DNA from 2 places in the Metabacillus flavus genome. Region 2 is predicted to be linked to the other one. Evidence: a T-box and tRNA genes for the amino acid it is inferred to sense, from the RefSeq annotation. Region 2 holds a T-box; the other holds one or more tRNA genes.

Region 1 (3,398 bases), 2.5 Mb from region 2:
AAAGGCATCGCTGGGTAGCTATGTGCGGACGGGATAAGTGCTGAAAGCATCTAAGCATGAAGCCCCCCTCAAGATGAGATTTCCCATCGCAAGAGTAAGACCCCTGGAAGATGACCAGGTTGATAGGTTCGAGGTGGAAGCGTGGTGACACGTGCAGCTGACGAATACTAATCGGTCGAGGACTTAACCTTTATTCAAGTAAGGCTGCTTTACTCGTGCAGCAATCGTTATCTAGTTTTGAAAGAGCAATCTTTCAACAAAATATCTGGTAATTATGGCAGAGAGGTCACACCCGTTCCCATACCGAACACGGAAGTTAAGCTCTTTAGCGCCGATGGTAGTTGGGGGTTTCCCCCTGTGAGAGTAGGACGTTGCCAGGTTATATTGTTCCGCAGTAGCTCAGTGGTAGAGCTATCGGCTGTTAACCGATCGGTCGCAGGTTCGAGTCCTGCCTGCGGAGCCATGCTTCCATAGCTCAGTAGGTAGAGTGCTTCCATGGTAAGGAAGAGGTCACCGGTTCGAGCCCGGTTGGAAGCTTACTAAAAAGTATATGGCCCGTTGGTCAAGCGGTTAAGACACCGCCCTTTCACGGCGGTAACACGGGTTCGAATCCCGTACGGGTCACCATTTACATATGGACAAGCTACCAGGCTTAAAAGAGCGAAGCTCACCGGAAGCCGAAGCAGCGATTATTGCCGTCCAGTGTAAGAGGGTTGGGAGGAGCAAGTAGTGCTAGGAGTCGAAGGAGCGACCACCGGAGCGCACATAAGTGCGTGAGGATGGAAGCTAGTGAAGACGACAGCGCAATACGCCGCTCATCACAAGCCGAAACCTAACCAAACAAAGTAAATGCAAGAGGGTTGGGAGGAGCAAGTAGTGCTAGGAGTCGAAGGAGCGACCACCGGAGCGCACATAAGTGCGTGAGGATGGGAGTGAGTGAAGACGACAGCGCAGTACGCCGCTCATCACAAGCCAAAACTATTGGAGGATTAGCTCAGCTGGGAGAGCATCTGCCTTACAAGCAGAGGGTCGGCGGTTCGATCCCGTCATCCTCCACCATTTATTTTATCGATAGATTTATATATATGCCGGTGTAGCTCAATTGGTAGAGCAACTGACTTGTAATCAGTAGGTTGGGGGTTCAAGTCCTCTTGCCGGCACTGTCTTTTCTTATTGTGGAGGGGTAGCGAAGTGGCTAAACGCGGCGGACTGTAAATCCGCTCCTTAGGGTTCGGCAGTTCGAATCTGCCCCCCTCCACCATTTATCTGTATCATGATGTTTAAAACTGAATGGTTTGGACATGTTAATATAGTACGAATTTGAAATAGGATTTTACATCATTGGGCTATAGCCAAGCGGTAAGGCAACGGACTTTGACTCCGTCATGCGTTGGTTCGAATCCAGCTAGCCCAGCCATCCGAGCCATTAGCTCAGTCGGTAGAGCATCTGACTTTTAATCAGAGGGTCGAAGGTTCGAGTCCTTCATGGCTCACCATTTACATTTTAATATGCGGGTGTGGCGGAATTGGCAGACGCACTAGACTTAGGATCTAGCGCCTTATGGCGTGGGGGTTCGACTCCCTTCACCCGCATCTTACTATTATTTTAACATCCAGGGGCCTTAGCTCAGCTGGGAGAGCGCCTGCCTTGCACGCAGGAGGTCAGCGGTTCGATCCCGCTAGGCTCCACCATTTTCATTTAACTGCTTATTGTCTTTCACATGGTGTAAGGCTTTTTTTGTGCATTCATTTTCCTTGTTCTGTAAGAATTTTCTGTATTTTTATACATAATTTTGTCGAGTTGAGTCATAGGCCTTCTTCTATGTAAAATAGGAGAATAGAGAGTAGAGGAGGAAGACAGATGGCTGCGGAAAAAATCAATATCATTGGGGTACCGATGGATTTGGGACAAACAAGACGAGGAGTGGACATGGGCCCAAGTGCCATCCGGTATGCAGGCGTTGTAGAACGGCTGGAAAATCTCCATTTCACGATTGAAGACAGCGGAGATATAAAAATCGGCAAAAGGGAAAAAGCTATGGAAGAACCTTTATATAATTTGAAAAATTTGAAAGCGGTATCAGAAGCCAGTGAACTGCTGGCATCCAAGGTAGACGAAGTGATTAAAACCGGGGCTTTTCCTTTAGTACTAGGCGGAGATCACAGTATCGCGATTGGGACTCTTGCCGGACTGGCGAAAAATTATAAAAATCTCGGTGTTATCTGGTATGACGCACACGGGGACTTAAATACAGCGGATACTTCGCCTTCAGGAAACATTCATGGCATGCCTCTTGCGGCAAGTCTGGGAATAGGCGATGAATCTTTAACAGGCATTGCCGGGTTTTCTCCAAAGATTAAGCCTGAGAATGTGGTGATCATCGGTGCCCGTTCCCTTGATGAAGGGGAAAGGGAACTGATCAAAGAAAAGGGAATCCGCGTTTACACCATGCATGAGGTCGACCGTCTTGGAATGACCCGTATTATGGAAGAAACCATTGAATATCTGAAAGACCGGACGGACGGCGTCCATTTGTCGCTGGACCTTGATGGGCTGGATCCGCATGACGCACCGGGTGTAGGAACACCTGTAATTGGCGGGATCAGCTATCGTGAAAGTCATTTAGCTATGGAAATGCTGGCTGAATCTGAAATGATAACGTCTGCTGAATTTGTAGAAGTTAACCCGATTCTGGATGAGAGAAACAAGACAGCATCTGTTGCTGTAGCCTTAATGGGGTCCCTGTTTGGAGAAAAGCTTTTATGACGATTATGCCCGCTTGATTCAATCAAGCGGGCATTTTGTGTCCTTCACATTGGATGCTCCCATACTCTTTTGATATCAGGAATGGAGCCTTCAAATTCCAATAAGTATAGATCAGGATTTGAGAGAGCTTTCCACTGCTCAAAACCGTAAGATTCATCGTAATGATTCAGAATCAAGGAAATCAGGTTTCCATGAGAGACGATGGCTGCTGTCTGATAAGAGCTATCCAGAAAAGACTGAATCACCTCTAATCCTCTTGAGGCTGCAGCCATACTTGATTCACCGCCTTCAAAGACAAGCGTTTTATCCTCAAAAGTTTGAGAAAGTTTGTCTATCCAATCCTGCAGGTTTTTTATAGAGAGAATTCTCTCAGCGAGTCTTTGATCCAGTATGACGTCCAAATTGCATGCCCGCGAAATCGGGAGGACAGAATCTATTGCCCGCTTAAACGGACTTGAGTAGATCACATCAATGCTTTTGCCGGCTAAAAACGCAGCCAAGGAAGCTGCCTGTGCTCTTCCTTCCTGTGTTAATGGAGCTTCTAAATCCTGTCCGCTTGCTTTACAATGACGTATTAAATAGATCTTTTTTTTCATGCTTTCCCCCTGTATATTATTATCCTCGCGATCTT
Region 2 (3,398 bases):
AACAACACGGACAATTTTGCCGTACTTTTCACCGAATAAAGCCATTGCACCCATTGCTTTTGCTTCATCGATCGGTTTTAAGTCAATGTTTACACCGATGCCGGACCAAATTTTTCCATTCACAATCTGCTCAATTTGTTTTAGCTCGCTATTCGTAATCTGGCCAAAATGGGAAAAATCAAAACGCAGGCGGTTTTCCGTAACCAATGATCCTGCCTGATTGACGTGTCCTCCGAGAACGTCCTTCAATGCCTGATGCAAAAGGTGAGTCGCAGTATGGTTCTTCACAACACCTTCTCTTACTTTACGGTCAACGGCAGCTGTAACGGAATCATTGGCTCTTAATGTTCCTTTTTCAATAATTACACGATGCAAATTCTGGCCGTTTGGAGCTTTTTTAACGTCTTTAACGCGCGCTGTGAAGTTTGCATTGGAAATGGATCCTTCATCTGCAATCTGTCCGCCGCTCTCAGCATAGAATGGTGTCTGAACAAGGATAAGCTGGATTTCGTCTCCTTCAAATGCTTCGGAAACAAGCTCGCCATCTTTAACAAGAGCAGCAGCTTCTGTTTCAACAGTAAGATGATCGTATCCGACAAACGTACTTTCCGTTTTCAGATCACCAAGCACACCTCCCTGAACCTGCATTGAATCGACTTCCTGGCGAGCCGATCTTGCCCGTTCACGCTGTTTTTGCATTTCAGACTCGAAGCCCTCTGCATCAATCTTCATTTCTTCTTCTTCCGCATATTCTTCTGTCAATTCAACCGGGAAGCCATATGTGTCATAAAGGCGGAAAACGTCAGCGCCTGGAATGACATCGTGTCCAGCTTCTTTTTGCTTTTTGATAACTTCAGATAAAATAGCCAGTCCATCGTTTAACGTTTCATGGAACCGCTCTTCCTCGTTTTTAATGACCTTTTGAATGAACTCGGTTTTCTGTATAACTTCAGGGTAGAAGGCTTCCATAATTTCCCCAACTACGGGTACAAGCTCATACATAAACGGGCGGTTGATATCGAGTTTTTTCGCATAGCGCACAGCCCGGCGGAGAAGACGGCGGAGAACATAGCCGCGGCCTTCGTTGGAAGGAAGAGCTCCATCCCCTACAGCAAAGGATACAGTACGGATATGATCGGCAATAACCTTGAACGCCTCATCCTTCTCTTTGCTGTCATGGTACTCCATTCCGGCAATTGCTGCAGTCGCCTCAATAATCGGCATAAATAGGTCTGTCTCATAGTTGGTCGGCACATTTTGAATAACGGAGCACATCCGTTCAAGTCCCATCCCTGTATCAATATTTTTCTTCGGAAGCGGCGTATAAGTACCATCCGAATTATGGTTGAATTCAGAGAAAACAAGGTTCCAAACTTCTAAATAGCGCTCATTTTCGCCCCCTGGGTATAGCTCAGGATCTTCCGAATCGTTACCGTAAACCTCTCCCCGGTCATAGAAAATCTCTGTGTTCGGTCCGCTCGGTCCTTCACCGATATCCCAGAAGTTCCCTTCAAGACGAATGATGCGCTCTTCCGGAACGCCTACTTTAGCCGTCCAAATCTCAAATGCTTCATTGTCCTCAGGATGGATCGTAACAGAAAGCTTGTCAGGGTCAAAGCCAATCCACTTCTCGCTTGTAAGGAATTCCCAAGCCCATTCAATCGCTTCCACCTTGAAGTATTCTCCAATTGAGAAGTTTCCAAGCATTTCGAAGAAGGTATGATGGCGGGCCGTTTTCCCTACATTTTCAATATCGTTGGTCCGGATGGATTTCTGCGCATTGCAAATCCTAGGGTTTGCAGGAATTACGCGTCCATCAAAATACTTTTTAAGAGTAGCAACCCCGCTGTTAATCCACAGCAGAGAAGGGTCTTCATGCGGAACAAGTGATGCGCTTGGTTCTACTGAGTGCCCTTTTTCTTTAAAAAAATCAAGAAACATTTGGCGTACTTCTGCAGACGTTAAAAATTTCATTTGTATATCCTCCTTAGTATGTATGCCGGGCGGCTCCGAAAAACAAAAAACTCCCGTTCCTGTACAAATCCTTTAGATTTGCACAGGGACGAGAGTTGCTCGCGGTACCACCCTGATTATGGATTCCAACACATCCATCAGCTTCATTGGACCTTAACGCGGTCTCAGGACGGCAGGACTTTTACCTGCACTCAGGAATAGCGTTCCGTCACCCTTCATTAAACACCCTTTCAGCCTTGGGGCATTCTCTCTGGAAATGGACTGTGACCTACTCGTTTCCATCAGCGTTTATTACCTATTATACCGTAGATTATAGACAATGCCCGCCCGCCTGTCAATCATGCCGGACTAGCCGGACTCCATGCTCCAAAACGACCCTCAGGACAGCGGTGACAGGTACGGCGATAATCAGTCCGAAAATTCCTGCAAGCTCACCGCCAGCAGCGAGCGCCAGCATAATAACAATGGGATGCATATGCAGGCTTCTTCCAACAATCAGAGGACTGATTACGTTTCCTTCAAGAAATTGCAGAACCAAAATGATAATAACCACGGTAATCACCGTTTGTGTCGACATCGCTGCCGCAAGAATCAAAGCCGGAATTGCACCGATCACAGGACCAAAATAAGGAATCACATTCGTGACCGCTATAATCATCCCAAGCACAAGCGGGTACTTTACACCAAAGAACCAAAGAGAAAGAAACGCCAGCAGTCCGATAATGACACAAACAAAAAACTGGCCCCGAATGTAGCTTCCGAGAGACTCATCTGCATCCCTCAGCAGCTCCTTTCCACTTCTTCTCCATTTTTTCGGCGTCAAATACCAGGCAGTTTTTTTCAACAGCGAAAAATCCTTCAGCATATAAAAAACCAGAAACGGAATAAGCGTCAAAATCACTGCGTTATCAAACAGCGAACGAATGGAGTAGATAATGCCATCAATCATTCCTGACAGCCACTGCTCCGCCTCTCCAAGCAAACCCTCCACCCGATGATGCAGCCCCATCGGCCAATGATCCGTCTGATCCCTGATCATCGTAAGCCAGCCCTCATAAAGCTTCACCATCCGCGGCGCATTCGCCGAAAGTTCCATCAGCTGATTAATAAGCAGCGGAATCCCCCGATAAAATCCATATCCAATCGACCCGAAAAACAGTAAATAAATAATGAGAATCGAAAGCGTTCTTGGAAGCCCCGTTTCATGCAGCTTCTCTACAATCGGATGAAGCAAATACGTAATAAACGAAGCAATCAAAAACGGTATAATAATCGCCTGCAGCATAATCCAAAACGGATTCCACACCATTCTCAGCTTAAGAAATAAATAAAGGGATAATAAAGACAGCAAAATAATTCCCGCTCTTAGCAGGATCTTTTTTTCTTTCACGGGGCATCCCCTCCGGAGATTAGTTTGGGGGGAA

What was found. A T-box is a leader RNA that pairs with one kind of tRNA and senses whether it is charged. The one in region 2 lies ahead of alaS (alanine--tRNA ligase), so its partner is inferred to be a tRNA-Ala.
Region 1: it has a tRNA-Ala gene. The T-box ahead of alaS (alanine--tRNA ligase) is inferred to sense a tRNA for this amino acid. The anticodon was not compared.

The regions. Positions count from the first base shown of each region.
Region 1 covers NZ_JAGVRK010000001.1:178,202-181,599, forward strand. Annotated here, with positions in the region: rRNA gene J9317_RS00980 (23S ribosomal RNA) at 1-191, shown strand, start outside; rRNA gene rrf (5S ribosomal RNA) at 265-380, shown strand; tRNA gene J9317_RS00990 (tRNA-Asn) at 389-463, shown strand; tRNA gene J9317_RS00995 (tRNA-Thr) at 465-537, shown strand; tRNA gene J9317_RS01000 (tRNA-Glu) at 553-627, shown strand; tRNA gene J9317_RS01005 (tRNA-Val) at 984-1,059, shown strand; tRNA gene J9317_RS01010 (tRNA-Thr) at 1,088-1,160, shown strand; tRNA gene J9317_RS01015 (tRNA-Tyr) at 1,178-1,261, shown strand; tRNA gene J9317_RS01020 (tRNA-Gln) at 1,343-1,417, shown strand; tRNA gene J9317_RS01025 (tRNA-Lys) at 1,421-1,496, shown strand; tRNA gene J9317_RS01030 (tRNA-Leu) at 1,512-1,593, shown strand; tRNA gene J9317_RS01035 (tRNA-Ala) at 1,617-1,692, shown strand; gene rocF (arginase) at 1,862-2,767, shown strand; gene J9317_RS01045 (histidine phosphatase family protein) at 2,812-3,363, opposite strand.
Region 2 covers NZ_JAGVRK010000001.1:2,630,264-2,633,661, forward strand. Annotated here, with positions in the region: gene alaS (alanine--tRNA ligase) at 1-1,974, opposite strand, end outside; T-box leader at 2,056-2,268, opposite strand; gene J9317_RS13590 (AI-2E family transporter) at 2,309-3,364, opposite strand.